Regions from separate parts of the Kocuria sp. CCUG 69068 genome, predicted to be linked through region 3. Evidence: riboswitches for the same ligand, from Rfam matches in the RefSeq annotation. Region 3 holds a riboswitch; each other region holds the start of a gene.
What was found. A riboswitch is a leader RNA that binds a small molecule or an ion and turns the genes downstream of it on or off. The one in region 3 is predicted to bind S-adenosylmethionine.
Positions count from the first base shown of each region.

Region 1 (6,868 bases), on a different contig from region 3:
GTCCTTGTCCCGCATCCACTCGTACGGGTCGGAGAACACGTGGCCGTGGAAGGCGCGCTCGACGGGCTGCTGGCGGATCTGCGGGGGAAGGACAGTCATGGTCCCCATCCTAGGGAAGACGTCATGGGTGGGGAGGGGGCGGTCCGGTCGGGCCCGGGGGCGCCCGGCGCGGGCTGCGCAGGGCGGCCGGCGGGCCGGTGCCAGAATGGCCGCATGAGCACCCCCGCCCACCTCGCCCCGCGACCGCCCGCCTTCGGCTCCACCCGCGCCGACCTGTGGCTGCAAGTGCTCCTCGTGCTCGGGGTGTCCCTGGGCGCCTCGGCCCTCTGGGCCGCGCTGTCCCTCGCCGAGCACCTGGCGCGCGGACCGCTGTCCGAGGCGCAGGCCACGATGAACCCGCCGCTGAGCCCGCAGCCCCTCATCGACCTGCTGCGCCAGCTCACCGGGATCGCCCTGGACCTGGTGCCGGTGCTGCTCGCGCTCTACCTGCTCGCCGGCTCCGCCGGAGCGCTGGGCACCGTCCGCCGGCGGATCGGCCTCGACGCCCGGATGCCCCTCCCGGACCTGGGCCTCGGCACCGTGCTCTTCCTGCTCATGGGCCTGGGCACGCTGGCGCTCTACGGCGCCGGCCGGGCCCTGGGCGTCACCGCGGAGGTGACCACGTCCGGGCTCGCCGCGCACTGGTGGACGGTGCCCGTGCTGCTGCTCTCGGCCGTGCGCCACGCCCTGGTCGAGGAGGTCGTGGTGGTCGCGTTCCTGACCGACCGGCTGACCCGCATCGGGTGGAGCTGGCCCGTGGTGCTGGTGGTCACGGCCCTGTTCCGCGGCAGCTACCACCTCTACCAGGGGATCGGGCCCTTCCTCGGCAACGTGGTGATGGGCCTCGTCTTCGCGGAGCTCTACCGGCGCACCGGCCGGGTGATGCCCCTCGTCGTCGCGCACTTCCTGCTGGACGCCGTCGGCTTCCTCGGGGCAGCCCGGCTGCTGGGCTGAGCCCGCCCCGCGGTGCCCGGCCTCAGATGGTGACGGCGCCGTCCGGGGTGCTGAACGAGACGGAGAGCACCCCGGGGGTGCCGTCCGGATAGCGCCAGTCGACCTCGAGGTCCTCGAGCGCGGTCTCGACGGGAGCGCCCAGCCACTCGGCGACCCGTTCCGGGGCACCGGCGATGGTCATTCCCGCGAGCCCGACGTCCGTGATCCGCGCCTGGGACGGGTGCATCTCCGGGGCGGAGTCGAAGTGGATCATGAACGGCAGCTGCGGATCGGCGATCAGGCCCTTGACGCCGATCTGGTGCCACTCCAGGCACCGGCCGTCCGGGAACACCCGGTGGCCGGGCACGGAGCGGCGCCCCAGGCGCTGCTCGAAGGGGGCGAGGTCCTCGACCTCCACGACCCAGCCCAGCCAGCCGCCGCCGGCGGCGGACCGGGCCCGCACGGCCTGCCCGAAGGGGGCCTTCTCCGCCGCCGGGTGCTGGAGGACCTCGACGACCTCCACGTACTGGTGGTTCGTGAGCGGCAGGATCATGTTGCGGGTGCCGAAACGGGGGTGCACCCCGCCCTTGACCGGTTCGATCCCAAGCTGGTCGGCGATGCGCTCGGTGGTGGCCTCCAGGCCCTCCGGGCGGCAGGCGTAGGACACGTGATCGACTCTCATGGGCACATCGTGGCACCCTGTGAGTTTCGTCTCCAAATCGGTCCGCGACGCGCCGGGCACCGTGCGGGCGGCACCCCTGCCGCAGCGTCACGCCCGGCCCCGGCTTGACGCCGTGCGGGCCTGATCCGGAGAATGCTGTCCAGGTCATGAGCGCCAGCGTCCAAGCCCCAGCTAGCTGGCCGGCAACCCTCCACCGCGGTGGGGTGCCCTGGGTGAAGACCAGGCTCCTCGCGACCAGCGAGCGAGCAAGCGCGGGTCCCCGGCGCCCGGCCGTTCCCGGCCGCACCGCCTCGGCCGGGACGGGACCCCTGAGATCCACAAGGAGTCCCACGGCATGTCCGATCTCCCCGCTTCCCGCACCGACGCCTCCGCCGCCCGCACCGACGCGGCCGAGCGCCCCACCCCCGAGAACCCCGGGGGCTGGGCCTTCGAGACCCGGCAGATCCACGCGGGGCAGAGCCCCGACCCGGTCACCGGCTCGCGCGCCCTGCCGATCCACCAGACCACGTCCTTCGTCTTCCCCGACGCCCAGGCCGCCGCCGACCGCTTCGCGCTCGCCGAGCTCGGCCCGATCTACACGCGGATCGGCAACCCGACCACGGAGGTCGTGGAGAACCGGATCGCCGCCCTGGAGGGCGGCGTGGGCGCCCTCATGCTCAGCGCGGGGCAGTCGGCGACGACGTTCGCCGTGCTCAACGTCGCCGGCGCGGGGGACCACCTCGTGGCCAGCCCCAGCCTGTACGGCGGGACCTACAACCTCTTCAAGTTCACGCTGCCCAAGCTCGGCATCGAGACCACCTTCGTCTCCGACCCCGACGACCCCGAGGCGTGGCGGCGGGCGGTCCGGCCGAACACGAAGGCCTTCTTCGCCGAGACGATCCCGAACCCGCGCAACGACGTCCTCGACATCGAGACGGTCTCCGGGATCGCCCACGACCACGAGGTCCCGCTCATCGTGGACAACACCGTGGCGACCCCCTACCTCGTCCAGCCCCTGCGCTGGGGCGCGGACGTCGTGGTGCACTCGGCCACCAAGTTCCTCGGCGGGCACGGCACGGCCATCGGCGGCGTGATCGTGGACTCCGGGGCCTTCGACTACGGCCGCTACCCGGACCGCTTCCCCGGTTTCAACCAGCCGGACGAGTCCTACGGCGGTCTCGTCTACGCCGAGGCCCTGGGCGCGGAGGGGCCCTTCGGCGTCAACCTGTCCTACATCCTCAAGGCCAGGGTGCAGCTGCTGCGCGACCTCGGCTCGGCGATCTCCCCGTTCAACGCGTTCCTCATCGAGCAGGGCATCGAGACGCTGTCCCTGCGGATGGAGCGGCACGTGGCCAACGCCGGGACGGTGGCCCGCTGGCTCGAGGCCCGCGAGGACGTGCGCTCGGTGACCTGGGCCGGGCTGGAGTCCTCCCCGTGGCACGGGCGGGCGCAGAAGTACGCGCCCCGGGGCGCCGGGTCGATCCTGGGCTTTGTCCTCGACGGCGGACGGGAGGCCGGGGCCGCCTTCGTGGACGCCCTGACCCTGCACTCGAACGTCGCCAACATCGGCGACGTCCGCTCCCTGGTGATCCACCCCGCGTCCACCACGCACAGCCAGCTCCTGCCCGAGGAGCAGCTGGCCGCCGGCGTGGAGCCCGGCTTCGTGCGCTTGTCCGTGGGTCTGGAGCACATCGACGACATCCTGGCGGACCTGGAGCAGGGCTTCGCAGCGGCCGCGGCCGCGCAGGGAGGACAGGAGTGACCGTGACGGTCGTGAGGGGCTCCGGCGCCGGGACCGCCGTCCGCGAGGACGGCGTGCCGCGGGTCGCCGGGATCGGCGAGCTGGAGCTCGAGTCGGGCTTCCGGCTGCCCGACGTCCGGATCGCCTACGAGACGTGGGGGACGCTCGCCCCGGACGCCTCCAACGCGGTGCTCGTCGAGCACGCCCTCACCGGGGACACCCACGTGGCGGCCGGCCGGGCCCGCCCCGGCGCCCCCGAGGCCGAGCGGCGCGCCGCCGAGAGCGGCGGCTGGTGGGAGGGCCTGATCGGCCCCGGCGCCGCCATCGACACGGACCGGTGGTTCGTGGTCTGCACCAACATCGTGGGCGGCTGCTACGGGTCCACGGGCCCGGCGACCCCCGCGCCGCCGAGCGTGGACCCCGAGGGCCGCCCCTGGGGCTCCCGCTTCCCGCTCATCACCGTCCGGGACTCCGTGCACGCCGAGGCGGCGCTGGCCGACGCCCTCGGCATCGACGCCTGGCGCCTGGTCATCGGCGGCTCCATGGGCGGGGCCCGCGCCCTGGAGTGGGCCGTGACCCACCCGGACCGCGTCCGGGCGTGCGCGGTGGTCGCCGCGTGCGCCCAGTCCAGCGCCGAGCAGCTCGCCTGGGGCCAGGCGCAGAACCTCGCGATCCGCCAGGACCCGCACTTCCGCGGCGGGGACTACTACGACGGCCCGCCGCCCGTCACGGGCCTGGGCCTGGCCCGGCGGATCGCCCACATCACCTACCGCTCGGCCGACGAGCTGCACCACCGGTTCGGGCGCTCGCCGCAGGCCGACGAACAGGTCATCGACACGCACGCCGGCGGGCGGGGGCGCTACCAGGTGGAGAGCTACCTCGACCACCAGGCGTCCAAGCTGGCGGGCCGCTTCGACGCCAACAGCTACCTCGCCGTCAACGAGACGCTGATGTCCCACGACGTCGCCCGGGGCCGCGGCACGCTCGAGGAGGCGCTGTCCGTGACCTCGTGCGAGTGGCTCGTGGCGGCGGTGGACTCCGACCGGCTCTACCTGCCCCGCGAGTCCGACGTCCTGGCCGCCGCGCTGCCGGGGGACGTCCGGCGGCACACCCTGACCTCGCCCTCGGGCCACGACGGCTTCCTCATCGAGGCGCCCCAGCTCGGCAAGCTGCTCGTGGAGACCGTGCTGCCCGAGCGCTGAGCCGGGACGGGATCCTCAGCCGTTCCCGCTCGATCAGCCGTCCGCGGCCCCCCGGCCGTCGCCGGGCCCCTCCCCGGGGGACTCGCCGGGCGCGATGCCGCCCCCGGGCACGGTGGGGGTGCCGAAGTGCGGCCGCTTCGGCCGGACCTGCGCCCCGGAGCTGGTGCGCCGGATCCGGCGGGCCACCCACGGGCGCAGATAGCGGTGGGCCCAGACGAGGTCCTCGCCGCGGGCCTGCCGCCAGGACGAGGGCGGGCGGTCGGGCACCACCTCGGGCACGAGGCCGTGCGCGAGGCCCAGGGTGTCGAGGGCCTCGACCGCGATCCGGTGGTGGCCCAGGGGCGAGAAGTGCAGCCGGTCGGGGTCCCACATCGCCGGGTCCGCCAGCTCCCGCAGTCCCCACAGGTCCACCAGCACGGCGTCGTGCCGGGACGCGACCACGCGCACGTTCTCGTTGTAGACCGCGATCCGGCCCCGGATCCCGCGCAGCACGGGCGTGGCGCCGATGTCCGGGCCGCCGACCAGCACGACGGTCGCCCCGTCCGCCGCGAGCCGGCCCACGACGTCGTCCATCTCCTCGGCGATCGCGTCCGGGTCCCCGCCGGGGCGCAGCATGTCGTTGCCGCCCGCGCAGACCGTCACGAGGTCCGGGGTCAGCTCCAGGGCCGGCCCCACCTGCTCGTCGACGATCTGGCGGAAGAGCCGGCCGCGGATCGCGAGATTGGCGTAGGACAGGCCGGGGGCGAGACGGTCCAGCTCCTCGGCGACCCGGTCCGCCCAGCCGCGGTGCCCGCCGGGGGAGCCGGGGTCCGGGTCTCCGATGCCCTCCGTGAACGAGTCGCCGATCGCCACCATGCGGCGCCACGGGTGGACGGGAGGTGCGGTGTCCGGGGGGCCCGGTGTCGTCTCGGTCATGCCTCCCGGTCTACCACCGGGCCCGGCGGGCGTCCACGCGCCCGCGCCGCGGGCCCCCGGGACCGGGTGGCACACTGGTGCCATGACCGACGCCACCGTCCCGACCGGGACCGCCACCCCCTTCGCCGTGTGGAGCAGGGACGCCGACGCCCGCCCCGGCACCCCGCTGCTCGTGCTCCTGCACGGCTACGGCTCGCACGAGCAGGACCTCATGGGTCTCGTCCCGGCCCTGCCGGGCGAGTTCAGCGTGGCGTCCGTGCGCGCCCCCCAGCCCGCCGGGTCCGGCTACCAGTGGTTCCCGCTGGCCGCGGACCTCAGCTTCTCCCTCGACCGGGTGGCCGAGGCCGTGGAGCCCGTCGCGGCGTGGCTGCGGGAGCTGGCCGCGGACCACCCCAGCACCACGCTGCTGGGGTTCTCGCAGGGCATGGCCATGGCCACGTCCCTCGCCCGGCACATGCCGGGAGAGATCGCCGCCGTGGTGGGGCTCTCCGGCTTCGTGGTCCCCGGCGAGCACCCCCTGTTCGCCGACGAGGAGCTGCGGGAGCGGCCGCTGCGGATGTTCTGGGGCCGTGATCCGCAGGACCCGGTCATCCCGCAGGAGCTCGTCGACTCCACTGCCGAGTGGGCGCTGGAGCACGCCGACGTCATGAAGGTGCACTACACCGGGGTCGGCCACGGGATCAGCCCGCAGGAGGTGGGGCACGTGCGCGAGTACCTCACCCACGTGGTGCTGGGGGACCCGGACCGCGCGGTCAGCCGCCCGCGGTGATCCGCACCGAGGCGCCCCCGGCGGAGACGACGTCCCCCGGGTGCAGCTGCCGGCCGCGCCGCGTCTCGACCTCGCCGTTGACCGAGACCTGACCGTCCTCCACCAGGCCCCGGGCGTGCGCCCCGTCCTCGGCGAGGTTCGCCAGCTTGAGGGCCTGGCCCAGCCGGATCATGTCGTCGCGGATGGGCAGTTCGTCGGGGCCGCCAGGCTGCTGGGGAGTCGTCATGCCCCCATTGTCCCAGGTCCCGTCCGGTCGTCGGGCACGGCGGGAATTGGCTACCCTGGGACGAGGACGTCGCCCGCGGCGTCCTCGTTCGTGACGGCCGACGACGGCCGGTCCCCGCCCGGCGCACCGCCGGGCCACACCACCCACCACGCGCGTCCGCAGCCGGCGGTCGGGCGAGACCCTGGAGGAATCCCACATGGCCCCCAAGTCCACGCTGGACAACGTCATCTCGCTGGCCAAGCGCCGCGGTTTCGTGTTCCAGGCGGGTGAGATCTACGGCGGTTCCCGCTCGGCCTGGGACTACGGGCCCCTCGGCGCGGAGCTCAAGGAGAACATCAAGCACGAGTGGTGGCAGACCTTCGTGCGCGGGCGCGAGGACATG
Region 1 is NZ_PDDL01000013.1:2,640-9,507, forward strand. Features, by position in the region: gene CRM73_RS04260 (S9 family peptidase) at 1-99, opposite strand, end outside; gene CRM73_RS04265 (CPBP family intramembrane glutamic endopeptidase) at 214-993, shown strand; gene CRM73_RS04270 (VOC family protein) at 1,016-1,654, opposite strand; SAM riboswitch class IV at 1,797-1,912, shown strand; gene CRM73_RS04275 (bifunctional o-acetylhomoserine/o-acetylserine sulfhydrylase) at 1,989-3,395, shown strand; gene CRM73_RS04280 (homoserine O-acetyltransferase) at 3,392-4,576, shown strand; gene CRM73_RS04285 (SGNH/GDSL hydrolase family protein) at 4,610-5,491, opposite strand; gene CRM73_RS04290 (alpha/beta hydrolase) at 5,574-6,260, shown strand; gene CRM73_RS04295 (RNA-binding S4 domain-containing protein) at 6,244-6,486, opposite strand; gene CRM73_RS04300 (glycine--tRNA ligase) at 6,683-6,868, shown strand, end outside.
Region 1: it holds a riboswitch for S-adenosylmethionine, as region 3 does, so the genes downstream of both, CRM73_RS04275 (bifunctional o-acetylhomoserine/o-acetylserine sulfhydrylase) here and CRM73_RS06675 (LLM class flavin-dependent oxidoreductase) in region 3, are expected to answer to the same signal.

Region 2 (6,868 bases), on a different contig from region 3:
CCGGGGCGCAGCCCGGCGGCGTTCGCGGGGGCCTGGGGGTCCTCCGGCCGGCACTCGGTCTGCCCGGCGGCCTGGCGCTCCGCGGCCACCACGCACTCGGACACCCACGCGACCGTCGTGGTGGGCGTCGCCGTCCCGAAGCCGGAGAGCAGGACGGCCAGGCACAGGGTCCCGAGCAGGAGGTTCATCACGGGGCCGCCGAGCATGATCACGATCCGCTTCCACACGGGCAGCCGGTAGAACACGCGGTCCTCGTCCCCGGGGAGGAGCTGGTCCGCGGCGCCGCCGCGGACCTCGGCCGCCATCTGCTGGAACACGCCGGTGCTCGAGGCGCGGGCCGTCGAGCCCGCGCGCGCCGGCGGGTACATCCCCACCATGGAGATGTAGCCGCCCAGCGGGACCGCCTTGAGCCCGTACTCCGTCTCGCCGCGCCGGCGGGAGAGCACGGTGCGCCCGAAGCCGACCATGTACTGCGTGACGCGCACGCCGAAGAGCTTGGCCGGCACGAGGTGGCCGATCTCGTGGAGGGCGATGGAGACCGCGATGGCGGCGGCGGCCAGCAGCACGCCCACGAGGAACAGCACGACACCCATCCGTCGGACCTCCCGGGATCGTCGAGGGACCCCGGCGGGCGCCGGGGACGTCGGGGCCGTGCGCTCGGCACGGCGAGGACCAGTCTGCACCACGATCCTGGACGTCGGGCACCGGGCGCACCAGGGCACGACGACGGCCGGTGCCCTCCCGGGAGGGAGGCGCACCGGCCGTCGGTGGGCTGCGGGGCGGGGCGCCTCAGCGGCGCAGGATCCGGCGGGCCAGCCGGTTGCCCACCACCTGCACGAGCTGGACCAGGACCACGATGACGGCGACCGCCGCCCACGTGACCTCGTCGTTGAACCGCTGGTAGCCCAGGCGCAGGGCGAAGTCGCCCAGGCCGCCGGCGCCGATGGCACCGGCCATCGCCGACATGTCCGTGATGCCGATGACCAGGAACGTGTAGCCGAGCACCAGGGGGCCCAGCGCCTCGGGCAGGATCACCGTAGTGATGATCCGGCCGCGGGAGACGCCCATGGAGCGGGCCGCCTCCACGACCCCGGGGTCCACGCTCATGAGGTTCTGCTCGACGATGCGCGCCACCGCGAACATGGCCCCGATGGTCATCGCGAAGATCGCGGCGTTGGGCCCCAGCCGGGTCCCGACGACCCCCTGGGTCACCGGTCCCAGCGCGGCCAGCAGGATGATGAACGGGATCGGCCGGACGAAGTTCACCACGAGGTTGAGGCCCTCGTGCACCGCCCGGTTCTCCAGGATGTTGCCCCGGCGGGTGACGTAGAGGCCGACGCCCACGAGCAGACCGAGCAGGCCGGCGAGCAGCAGCGTGACCGCCACCATGTAGAGGGTCTCCCCGAGCGCGGACAGCAGCTCGGGTCCCAGGACGGACCAGTCGTTCACGCGGCCACCTCTCTCAGGGTCGTGATGCGGGACATCTCGTCGACCACGGCCTGCACGGCCGCGTCCGCACCGGTCAGCTCGAAGGTCAGGGACCCGAACGACTGCTCCTGGAGCACGCTGATCCCGCCGTAGGCGATGGTGAAGCGGACCCCGCGGGCAGCGCCGTCCGAGAGCACCCCGCCGATGTCCACGCCGTCGCCGACGTCCACGATCACCAGGCGCCCCCGGTGGGCGCGGCGCAGCCGCTCGACCTCACGGGCGTCGGGCACCGAGTGCAGGACGGAGGAGACGAAGCGGCGGGCGGTCTCGGTGCGGGGCCGGGCGAAGATGTCCACGGTGGAGCCGTGCTCCACGACCTTCCCGTCCTGCATCACGGCCACGCGGTCGGCGATCGCGCGGACCACGTCCATCTCGTGGGTGATGATCACGATCGTGATCCCGAGCTCCCGGTTGACCCGCTGCAGCACCTGCAGCACCTCCTGGGTGGTCTCCGGGTCGAGGGCGCTCGTCGACTCGTCGGCCAGGAGCAGCTTCGGGCTGGTCGCCAGGGCGCGGGCGATGCCCACGCGCTGCTTCTGCCCGCCGGAGAGCTGCTCCGGGTAGTTGCCGGCGCGGGCGGCGAGACCCACGAACTCGAGCAGCTCGGCCACCCGCGCCCGGCGCTTCTCCTTCGGCCAGCCGGCCCGCTTGAGCGGGTACTCGACGTTGCCGGCGACGGTGCGGGAGGTGAAGAGGTTGAACTGCTGGAAGATCATCCCGATCTCCTGCCGCACGGGCGCCAGCTCGGTCTCGCGCCGGCCGGCCACCTCGAAGCCCTCCACGGTCAGGGAGCCCGAGGACACGGGCTCGAGCCCGTTGATCAGGCGCACGAGGGTGGACTTGCCCGCCCCGGAGTAGCCGATCACGCCGAAGATCTCGCCGCGGCGGACGTCGAGGGTGACGTCGTCGACCGCGAGCACCTCGCGCGCCGCCCGCCCCGAGCCGGTGCGGAAGGTCTTGGAGACGTTGCGGAAGGAGACGAGCACCTCGTCCGGGCGCCCGGGTGCGGGCGGCCCGGCGGGGACCGCCGCGCTCACTGCTCCTGGTCCTTCAGCTCCTGCTGGTAGCGCGCGGTCAGCTCCTGGAGCTCCTCCGGCTCCAGCTGCAGCGGCACGGCGGTGTCCTTGGTCTCCTCCATCTCGGCGTCGAGCACGGCCTGCTCGTGGTAGAGGTCCGCGACCTGCCGGAGGGTCTCGTCGTCGGCGAGCTCCTCCGTGGTGGTGAAGAGGTTGACGTAGGCGCGGGAGCCCTCGGACTCGGGGTCGTCCTGGGCGAGCGCGGACTGCGGGTCGATGTCGGCCCGCGAGAGGAAGTCGTTGTTGATGACCGAGCCGGCCACCGAGTCGAGCGAGAGCACCGTCTGCTCCGCGGAGACCGGGGTGACCCGCACCGTGGAGGCCTCGGTGTCGACGTCGAGCTCGGTGGGGATGAGGGTGTCGCTGCTCAGCTCCACGAGACCTGCGGCCTCGAGCACGAGCAGGGCCCGGGAGAGGTTCACGGCGTCGTTGGGCACCGCGATCTCGTCGCCCTCCTGGAACTGCTCCACGGAGTCGTACTGGTTGGAGTACAGGCCCAGCGGATAGATCGAGGTCGAGCCGATCGGGGTGATGGAGCCGCCGGCCGCGTTGTTGTAGTCGGCGAGGAACGGGACGTGCTGGAACCAGGTCATCTCCACGTCACCGGACTCGGTGGCGGGGTTCGGCTGGTTGTAGTCGGAGAAGTCGACGTACTCGACGGTGATGCCCTGCTCCTCGGCCACCCGCTGGAGGGCGTCGTGGGTCGGGTCGGTGCCCACCACGCCGATGGTGACCTTGTCGTCGGCCAGCACGCCCTCGCCGGAGGACTCCCCGGCGGAGCCGCCGCAGGCGGTGAGGGCGAGGCCGAGGGTCGTGGCCAGGGCGAGGAAGGGGAGGCGCTGCGATCGCATGTGGTGCCTTTCCGTGGGTCCGGGGTGTCGGAGGTCTCCACCGGGGCCAACGGGTCCGGCGGCCACGGTCGAGGGCGCGCCGGAGGGCGCGTGCGCGGTCGGACCGTACTTGCCGCCGGCCGTCGTCGGCCGGTGCCGGATGGTTCACCTGGGGCACCCCACTACGGGAGAGGGTTGCCGCCCAGCAAGCCAGGGCTGCACGCTGGGACTCGTCATCCGCCAGACAGACTAGCACGTGCGGCGGGGCCGGGCCCGGCCCGGTCAGCGGGCGAGGACCTCGCGGGCCCGCCCGCGGGCCCAGCGCTCGGCCGCCAGCACGGCCTCGAGCTCCAGCGGGCCTGCGTCGTCGTGCTCGCCCAGCACCGCCTCGACCGTGTCCACGATGGCGGGGAACCGGATCCGGCCGTCGTGGAAGGCGTGCACCGCCTCCTCGTTGGCCGCGTTGAACACGGCGGGGAAGGTCCCGCCCCGCTCCCCCGCCGCCTTGAGGAGCTCGACGGCGGGGAATGCCACCGGGTCGAGGGGCTCGAAGGTCCACTCCGTGGCGCGCGTCCAGTCGCACGGCAGGGCGGCCCCGGGCACCCGGTGCGGCCAGGCCAGACCGAGGGCGATGGGCAGGCGCATGTCCGGGGGCGAGGCCTGGGCGAGGGTGGAGCCGTCCACGAACTGGACCATGGAGTGCACGACCGACTGGGGGTGGACCACCACGTCGATGCGCTCGAGGGGGACGTCGAAGAGCAGGTGGGCCTCGAGCACCTCGAGGGCCTTGTTCACCATGGTCGCCGAGTTGGTCGTCACCATCAGGCCCATGTCCCACGTCGGGTGGCGCAGCGCGTCCCGGGGCGTGACCGTCTCGAGCTCCGCCCGGGACCGGCCGCGGAAGGGCCCGCCGGAGGCCGTCAGCACGAGCCGGTCCACCTCCGCGGCGGTGCCGCCGCGCAGCGCCTGCGCCAGCGCGGAGTGCTCGGAGTCCACGGGGATCAGGGCGTCCGGGTCCCCGGTGGCCGCGGCGGCGGCCTTGACCAGGGCGCCGCCGGCGATCAAAGACTCCTTGTTCGCCAGGGCGAGCCGGTGCCCGGCCCGCAGCGCCGCCAGCGTGGGGGCGAGCCCGATGGAGCCGGTGATCCCGTTGAGCACGAGGTCGGCGTCGGGGTGGGCGGCGACCGCGGACGCGGCGTCGGGCCCGTGCACGACGTCCGGGCGGTATCCCCCGGCCCCGGCGGACGCGGCCCGGTCCGCGATGAGGCCGGCCAGCCGGGCGGCGTCCTGGGCGGTGCCGCTGGTCGCCACGAGCGCGGCGCGGGTCTCGAGGGCCTGCTCGGCGAGGAGCTCGAGGTGCCGTGCTCCGGCGGCGAGGGCGACCACGGTGAACGGGTCCGCGCCCTCGAGCTCGCGGGCGGCCCGCACGACGTCGAGCGCCTGGGTGCCGATCGAGCCCGTCGACCCGAGGACGCTGATCCGGCGGGGGCCGGCGGCGGCCAGGGCGCGCAGCTCGGGTGTCGGGCGGGTGCGGGGCGAGGTGGCGGGGGGCGTCATGGCCCCAGTATCCCCCAGCGCCACTCCTCGGTGCGGTGCCCGCAGGGGGTGCCTGCGGACGGCCCGGAACGGGCCGAGGCCCCGTCCACCGGGAGCGGTGGACGGGGCCTCGGCGACCGACGGGGGTGGGATCAGCGCGTGGCGCGACCCTTGCGGCCGGAGACCGCGCCCCAGATGAAGAGCACGATGAGGGCTCCCACGACGGCGGTGATGATAGTGCCGATGTCGAACGCGGACTCCAGGTCCCCGATGCCGATCAGCGAGCCGAGGAAGCCTCCGAGGAGGGCCCCCACGATGCCGAGGACGATCGTGACGATGATGCCGCCACCCTGGCTGCCCGGCATGATGAGCTTGGCGAGGGCGCCTGCGATGAGGCCGAGGATGATCCAGCTGATGATTCCCATGATGGCTCCTTATCCGTCCCGGGAGGGACTTTTATTGTACGCAACCGGCGAGTATCCCTGGAATACCCTGAGGTTGCTTCTGCGCCTCACCCTAGCCGACGGTCAGCCGCCTGTCTGTTCCCGTTAGCCAATCGACGCGTTCCCCCGGACGCGGACCGGCCCGCCGGAAGCCGGGGCTTCGGGCGGGCCGGTGGATCCTCCCAGGTGGGAGCGGGAATCCGTCAGTGGGCGACGGGCTTCTCGGCGCCGATGCCTGTGAGGGAGCGCACCTCCATCTCGGACTGCTTGATCGGGTCCTCGAGACGGCGCTCCGTCATGGAACCGATGAAGCCGAGCAGGAAGGAGGCCGGGATCGAGACGATGCCCGGGTTCTGCAGCGGGAACCACGCGAAGTCGGCGGTCGGGATCATCGACGTCTCGGAGCCGGACATGACCGGGGAGAAGACGATGAGGCCCACCGAGAGGATCAGGCCGCCGTACATGGACCAGACCGCGCCCCGGGTGGTGAAGCGCCGCCAGTACAGGGAGTACAGGATGGTCGGCAGGTTCGCCGAGGCCGCGACCGCGAAGGCGAGCGCCACGAGGAACGCGACGTTCTGGCCCTGGGCGCCGATGCCGCCCGCGATGGAGACGAGACCGATGACCACCACCGTGGTCTTCGCCACCTTCAGCTCCTTGCGGGGATCGGAGTTCCCCTTCTTGATCACGCTGGTGTAGATGTCGTGGGCGAACGAGGCCGAGGCCGTGATGGCCAGGCCGGCGACGACCGCGAGGATCGTGGCGAAGGCCACCGCCGCGATGATGCCCATCAGCAGGGACCCGCCGAGCTCGAAGGCCAGCAGCGGGGCCGCGGAGTTCACGCCGCCGGGTGCCGCCTGGATCCGCTCGGCGCCGATGAGGGCCGCCGCGCCGAAGCCCAGGATGAGGGTGAAGAGGTAGAACAGGCCGATCAGCGAGATGGCCCAGACCACGGAGGTGCGCGCCTCCTTGGCCGTGGGCACCGTGTAGAAGCGCATGAGCACGTGGGGCAGGCCCGCCGCGCCGAAGACGAGGGCCAGGCCCAGGGAGATGAAGTCCAGCTTGCTGGTCTCGCTCACGCCGTACTTCAGGCCCGGCTCGAGGATGGCCGGGTTGCCGGAGACGGCGACCGCGTCACCGAGCAGGGAGGAGAAGTTGAAGCCGTAGAGCGCCAGGATCCAGACGGTCATGACCGCCACGCCGGAGACCAGGAGCACCGCCTTGATGATCTGCACGTAGGTGGTGCCCTTCATCCCGCCCACGAGGACGTAGACGATCATGAGCACGCCCACGACCACGATGACCAGCGACTGCCCGACCCGCGAGCTGATGCCCAGCAGCAGCGACACCAAGGCGCCCGCCCCGGCCATCTGGGCCAGCAGGTAGAACGCGGACACGGCGAGGGTGGAGATGGACGCCGCGACGCGCACGGGGCGCTGGCGCAGGCGGAAGGACAGGACATCCGCCATCGTGAACTTGCCGGTGTTGCGCAGCA
Region 2 is NZ_PDDL01000013.1:44,195-51,062, reverse strand. Features, by position in the region: gene CRM73_RS04505 (site-2 protease family protein) at 1-593, opposite strand, end outside; gene CRM73_RS04500 (methionine ABC transporter permease) at 790-1,389, opposite strand; gene CRM73_RS04495 (methionine ABC transporter ATP-binding protein) at 1,446-2,525, opposite strand; gene CRM73_RS04490 (MetQ/NlpA family ABC transporter substrate-binding protein) at 2,522-3,415, opposite strand; SAM riboswitch class IV at 3,516-3,632, opposite strand; gene dxr (1-deoxy-D-xylulose-5-phosphate reductoisomerase) at 3,677-4,951, opposite strand; gene CRM73_RS04480 (GlsB/YeaQ/YmgE family stress response membrane protein) at 5,083-5,355, opposite strand; gene CRM73_RS04475 (cation acetate symporter) at 5,577-6,868, opposite strand, start outside.
Region 2: it holds a riboswitch for S-adenosylmethionine, as region 3 does, so the genes downstream of both, CRM73_RS04490 (MetQ/NlpA family ABC transporter substrate-binding protein) here and CRM73_RS06675 (LLM class flavin-dependent oxidoreductase) in region 3, are expected to answer to the same signal.

Region 3 (6,868 bases):
CCGCCGTCATCGCCTTCCTCGCGAGCGACGACGCCTCCAACGTCAACGGCGTGATCATGCCCTCGGACGGCGGCTGGTCCGCGGTGTGACGCACCGCGCGGGGTCCGTGCCCCCGCGCGGTGCGCGGCTCACTCCTCCTCGAGCGTGGAGACCTCCTGCGGCTCGTCGAGGACGACCTCCTGGTCCTGCTCCACGAGGTCGTCGGGGTTCGCCTCGAGGGAGGACGCCTCCGAGCGGTCGGGCGCGTGCACCGGAGCCTCCTCGTCCTGGTCGTCGAGATCCTGCTGATCGGCGTCGATCGACTGCTCGAGCCGGTCGGCCTCGTCGTACTCGGGTACGTCGCTCATGACTGCCTCCTGCGTCGTGGGACCTGCGGGACCACCGGCCGTGGGGCCGGTCGTGTGCCTCCGACCCTACTCGTCGGGTCGTCTGTTCCCAGCCCCCTGGTGGTCGGATAACGTGGTCTGCACCACAGGAAGCACCGCTCAACAGCAGGAGTTGTCGATCATGACGAGCCGATTCCACCGCTACGCCGAACTGTTCAAGAGCAAGGGCCCCTGGTGCACCGTGTACACGGACATCAGCACCGGCACCGTCGACTCGCTGCACGCCATCGACGTGCTTCCGGAGAACATCTGCCGAGAGCTGGAGCGCCAGGGTGCGAGCAAGGCCGACCTCGCCGCGGTGGAGGCCGCCGTGCGCCCGGCCGAGGGCGTGCCGGACCCGGTGTGCCGGTACCTGCTGGTGCGCGGAGGCACCGTGGAGATCGACGAGGTCCTCCCCGGGCCCCGGGCCGGCAGCGGTGTCGTCCAGGTGGAGGACGTCCCCGATCTCACTCCCCTGTTCCGGCACCGCCCGGACGACTTCCCGTACGTGGTCGCCGAGGTGGGCCGGGACGGCGGCGAGATCTGCCTCCAGCACGCCAGCCGCGTCCGGGCCGCGGACGAGCAGCAGATCGAGGGCGAGACCGAGCACCTGAAGAAGTTCCCCGGGGGCGGCTGGTCGCAGGGGCGCTGGCAGCGGCACACGGAGGACGTGTGGCGGCGCAACACCGAGCAGGTGGCCGAGCAGATCGACAAGGTCGTGGCCGAGAGCGGGGCCCAGCTCGTCGTCCTGGCCGGGGACCTGCGGGCCCGGGGCCTGGTCGAGGAGCAGCTGTCCAAGGCGAGCCGGGGGATGCTGAGCGTCGTGGACGCCAACACCCGGGCGGAGGGCAGCAAGTCCGCCGACTTCGACCACCAGGTCGAGGAGCGCGTGGCGGAGGTCGTGGCGCACCGCCAGCAGGCGCTGCTCGAGCGGCTCGCCGAGCAGCAGGGACGCGCGGACCCCACCGCCGTCTCGGGGATGGCGCCCGTGGTCTCCGCCCTGCAGCAGGCCCAGGCGGAGACGCTGCTGATCGACGACACCCACCTGGACACGGAGCAGCAGCTCATCGCCCTGGACGCCGAGCCGTGGATCGCCCTGGAGGAGTCGGAGGCCGTGGGCGCCGGCGTGCTGGGCCGGGTCTCCGCCGACGCCGCGCTGGTGCGCGCCGCGGTGCTGACCGACGGCCGCCCCGTCTTCGTGCCGCCGGGGGCGCTGCCCCACGGCACGGACGTCGCGGCCCTGCTGCGCTGGAGCGCCGCACCGGCGTCCTGACCCGGCACGGACGAGGGGCCCCCGCACGCGGGGGCCCCTCGTCCGTGCCCTGCCCCGTGCTCTCGGCGGAGCCGCGGGGTCAGGGGACGGGGGTCAGAGGGCCAGCTGGCGGGCGGGGGTGTCCGCGGCGGAGGGCCTGCCCGCGTAGGCGCCCCGGAACGCGGCGGCGGGGTGGGTGCCGAGCACCTTGGTCTGCCCCTTGCCGTAGAGGTTCTCGCGCAGCGTGGTGCCCTCGTAGCCGGTGCGGTAGCGGCCGCGCTTCTGCAGCTCCGGCACGACCCACTCCACGAAGTCCTCGAACGAGCCCGGGGACACGTGGTAGGCGAGGTTGATGCCGTCCAGCCCGCCCTCGTCGATCCACCGCTCGAGCTCGTCGGCCACGGTCTGCGGGGACCCGACGATCGGCACGCCCATGCCGCCCATCGAGATGTGCTTGGCGACCTCCTCGATCGTCCACTTCTTGTGCGGGTCGGCCGTGGTGAAGGGGGTCAGGAAGGACTGGATCGAGTCGGTCTTGATGTACTCCAGGACGTCGTTCTCGTCGTAGCGGCCCAGGTCCAGCCCGGACCAGCCGCCCACGAGGCCCAGCGCGCCGTCGGTGTCCGCGTACCGCTCGTAGTCGCGGCGCTTCTGCTCGGCCTTCGCGTCGGTCTCGTCGACGATCACGTGCAGCATGGCGAAGATCTTGAGGTCGTCCCGGTTCCGCCCGCCGGCCTCCGCCTCGTCGCGCAGCTTGTCGGTCACCACCCGGGTCAGGTCCGGGCGGATGCCGCCCACGAACACCGCCTCCGCGTGGCGGCCGGCGAACGCCCGCCCGCGGGAGGAGGCCCCGGCCTGGAAGATCAGCGGCGTGCGCTGCGGGGACGGCTCGGTCAGCCCGATGCCGGGGACGTCGAAGTACTTGCCGTGGTGCTGGATCGGGTGGACGAGCGCCGGGTCGGCGAAGACCCCGTTGACCCGGTCGCGCCGGACCGCGCCGTCCTCCCAGGAGCCCTCCCAGAGCTTGTAGCAGACCTCCATGAACTCCTCGGCGATCTCGTAGCGCTCGTCGTGGGAGATCTGCTCCGTCAGCCCGTGGTTCTCGGCGGCCGACTTCAGGTAGGACGTCACCACGTTGAAGCCCATCCGGCCCTTCGTGAGGTGGTCGAGGGTCGCGAACTTCCGGGCGAGCGGGTACGGCTGCTCGTAGGTGATCGCGCTCGTCACGCCGAAGCCGAGGTGCTTCGTCACGGCCGCCATCGCGGAGATCTGCATGAAGGGGTCGTTGACCGGGATCTGGGTGGCGTCCCGGATCACCGGGGCCGCGGAGTTCTGGTAGACGTCGTAGTACCCGACGACGTCCGCGAGGAACAGCGCGTCGAAGAGCCCCTTCTCCAGGACCTGGGCGACGTCCGTCCAGTACTCGATCGTGTTGTACTCGTCCGCCCGGGAGCGGGGGTGCTTCCACAGACCGGGGGCCTGGTGGCCCACGCAGGTCATGTCGAAGGCGTTCAGGGCGATGCGCTTGCTCATGGGGTGTTCCTCCCGGGTCGATGCCGACCCGCGCCCGTGCGTCGTGGAGACCTGCCCGCGGGTCCGACGCACTGGTGGGCGCCGTACTTGCCGCGGAGCACGTGCACCGCGGCCCGATGTTCATCTGGGGCACCCCGCTACGGGAGAGGGTTGCCGCCCGACCAGCCAGAGCTTCGTGTCGGGACTCGTCATCGTCGTCGGGGGACAGCTTAGCGGGTGGCCCCTGACCGGGTGCAACCCCTGTGCGGTCCCGCCGCACGGGGACGGTCCCGGCCCGCATCGGGCCTGCGCCCACCCGGTTCGGGCGGCTCCGCCGGGTCGCTCAGCCGGGTCGTTCAGCCGGGCGGGGCGAGCGGCGGGGTCCGGCCCGGGTCCAGGGTCCAGCCCCGCCGGAGCAGGGACCGGAGCTCGATCAGGGGGCAGGTGTCCATGACCACGTCGAGGCCGGCCCGCTCCGCCCGGGCGGCGGCGTCCTCGTCGACGACGCCCAGCTGCAGCCACACCGCGGCGGCGCCCACGGCGATGGCCTGGTCCACCACCGCGCCGACGCGGCGGGAGTTCACGAAGCAGTCCACCACGTCGATCGGCCCCGGGACCTCGGCGAGCGTGCGGTGGCCGGACTCGCCGTGCACCGGCTCGCCCTTCGGGTTGACCGGGACGATCGTCATGCCGAGGTCGTCCCGGATCCGCTTCGCCACCGAGTGCGCCGGACGGGCCGTGTTGCCGGTCAGCCCCACCACGGCCCACCGGCCGGGCCGTGCCATGAGGCGGTCGATGACGGCGGGGTCGTTGCGGCTCATGCCCCCAGCCTGGCACGGAACCCGTTCCCCCTCCTTCTTCCTCCGCGGGATTGCACGTGTCGGCGACCTCGCGGAGGGGGGAGGGTCAGGAGAAGAGCGGCAGGAGGTCCGCGTGCGCGCCCAGCTCCGCACGCTCCTGGGCGGTCAGCTCCGCCCGGCCGGTGCCCACGCGGGCGAAGTGCTCGTCGCTCCAGTGCTCGAGCGGTTCCCGCTCCCACAGGTCGGTGAGGACCCGGCGGACCTCGGCGAGCCCGTCCACGGCGGGACCCGGGGAGCCGTCCAGGTGCTGGATCAGGTCCAGGTGGTGGACCGTGGCCTCCACCGCGAGGGTGCTCAGCAGGTCCTCGACGCGCAGCACGTGCCCCTGGGTGCGGACCGCGCCGTCGCCGCAGTGCTGCGCGGCGTGCACGAGCGCCCGGGTGGTCTCGCGGTGGAGGGCGCGCACCGGCTCCCAGTCCAGGACCATGGACGCGGCCACGCGGGTGTGGCGCCGGGCCTCGGCGGCCCCCGCGGGATCGCCGCCCCAGTCGGTCCAGTAGGTCGCGGCGTCCCGGTCGGGGCGGGCGGTGGTGGGCGTGTGCAGCGCGACCAGCCCCCGCAGGGCGTCCATCGCGCAGTGGTGGGTGAGGTCCCGGACCGACCACCCCGGGCAGCCAGTGGCGGCCCAGGAGTCGTCGTCGCCGAGCCCGTCGAGGACCGCGCCGAACGCCGCGCAGGCGTCGCGCACCAGGTCCGCCCGGGCCGGGCTTCTGCGGCTCGTCATGGGTCCATGGTGGGGCACGGAGGGCTCCCGTGCCAGCGATGTGTCGCGATCACCACGGATGCGACGGATTTGCCAGGGAACACGCCGAGGACGTTCAATTGGTGGTGTAACCATCCGGAGCGGCTGAGAGACCTGGCTCGTCGACGTCGCAGCAACCGGCACGGATCCGTCTGATCCTCCGTGCGAGGTGCTAATGCCAGGACCGATGGAGTTGATCATGAGCACTTCCCTGCTGGGCTCTGCGCCGGCCACCGCACCGGGCACCGCGAAGCGCGCCTTCTCCGTGGCCTTCGAGCACGTCGGCAAGGCCTTCCCGTCCGGCCGCGAGACCCACCACGTCCTGCAGGACGTCGACGTCACGGCCCGGCCCGGCGAGGTCCTGGCGGTCCTGGGGCCCTCGGGGTGCGGCAAGTCCACGCTGCTGCGGGCCGCCGCGGGGCTCGACACCGCCTCGGCCGGACGGGTGCTCATCGACGGCACCCCCGTGTCCGGCATCGACCCGCGCTGCGCGGTCGCCTTCCAGGAGCCCCGCCTGCTGCCGTGGCGCTCGGTGCGCGAGAACGTCCGCCTGGGCCTGCCCCGCGGACTCCCCCGGGACGAGGGGGACGCCGTGATCGACGACCTGCTGCGCCTGGTGGGGCTCACCGCGCACGCCGGCCACCGTCCCCGCGCGGTCTCCGGCGGCATGGCCCAGCGCGCGTCCCTGGCCCGGGCCCTGGCCCGCAATCCCGGGGTCCTGCTGCTCGACGAGCCCTTCGGCGCGCTCGACGCCCTGACCCGCCTGAAGATGCAGGACCTGCTGCTCACGATCCACGCGGCCCAGCCCACCACCGTCCTGCTCGTCACCCACGACGTCGACGAGGCGCTGCAGCTCGCGGACCGGATCGTGGTCCTGGGCCGGACCGGGCCCACCGCCCCGGCCTCGATCAGCACGATCCTCGCCGTCCCCGGCGAGCGCCCCCGGGACCGGGCCTCCGAGGTCCTCGCCGAGCTGCGCGTGCAACTCCTCGGCCACCTCGGCGTCGACACCCACCACCCCGCGACCCGCTGACGCGGCCCGCCCCCACCCCGATTCCCCTCCCCGGACCAGCGGCGGCACCCGCCCGCGCCGCCCGGCACCGTCCGTCCACCACGAAAGGCTCCGCCATGCCCCTGCCCCAGCGCTCCGTCCGCACCGTCCCCGCACTCGCCGCCGTCCTGGCCCTCGGCCTGACCGGGTGCATGGCCGGTGAGGGCTCCGGTGAGCCGCCCGCGGAGGCCGCCGGGGACGGCACCGTCCGCGTGGACTGGGCCACCTACAACCCGCTCTCCGTGGTGATCAAGGAGAAGGGCTGGCTCGAGACCGCGTTCGCCGAGGAGGGCATCGAGGTGGAGTGGGTGCAGTCCGCCGGGTCGAACAAGGCCAACGAGGCGCTGCGTGCGGAGGCGGTGGACATCGGCTCCACCGCGGGCTCCGCGGCGCTGCTGGCCCGCAGCAACGGCACCCCGATCCGGGTGATCGACCTCTACTCGCAGCCGGAGTGGTCCGCCCTGGTCACCGCCGCCGGCAGCGAGGTGCAGGAGGTCGCGGACCTCGAGGGCCGCACCGTGGCCGCGACCAAGGGCACCGACCCGTACTTCTTCCTGCTCCAGGCCCTCGACGAGGCCGGGGTGGACGCCGGGGACGTCACGATCCAGAACCTGCAGCACGCCGACGGCCGCGCCGCCCTGGAGAACGGCCAGGTGGACGCCTGGTCCGGGCTCGACCCGATCATGGCCGCCGCGGAGGAGAACGGCGCGGAGCTGTTCTACCGCAACGTCGACTTCAACACCTACGGCTTCCTCAACGCCCACGAGAGCTTCCTCGAGGAGCAGCCCGAGGCCGCCCAGACCGTGGTGGACGTCTACGCCTACGCCCGGCAGTGGGCGCAGGAGAACACGGAGGAGACCTCGCAGCTGCTCGCCGAGGCGGCCGGGATCGAGCTGTCCGTGGCCGAGAAGGTGCTCGAGCGCACCAACCTGGACATCGACCACGTGCCGGGCGACGAGCAGCTGGCGGTCCTCGAGAAGGTCGGGCCGATCTTCGTGGAGTCCGACGACGTGGCCGGCCAGGAGCAGATCGACGAGGCGCTCGGGAGCATCGTGGAGAGCTCCTACGCCGAGAACGCCGACGCCT
Region 3 is NZ_PDDL01000023.1:3,040-9,907, forward strand. Features, by position in the region: gene CRM73_RS06660 (SDR family oxidoreductase) at 1-89, shown strand, start outside; gene CRM73_RS06665 (hypothetical protein) at 129-347, opposite strand; gene CRM73_RS06670 (Vms1/Ankzf1 family peptidyl-tRNA hydrolase) at 508-1,638, shown strand; gene CRM73_RS06675 (LLM class flavin-dependent oxidoreductase) at 1,732-3,150, opposite strand; SAM riboswitch class IV at 3,229-3,343, opposite strand; gene CRM73_RS06680 (CoA-binding protein) at 3,486-3,950, opposite strand; gene CRM73_RS06685 (maleylpyruvate isomerase N-terminal domain-containing protein) at 4,036-4,713, opposite strand; SAM riboswitch class I at 4,821-4,925, shown strand; gene CRM73_RS06690 (ABC transporter ATP-binding protein) at 4,931-5,764, shown strand; gene CRM73_RS06695 (aliphatic sulfonate ABC transporter substrate-binding protein) at 5,860-6,868, shown strand, end outside.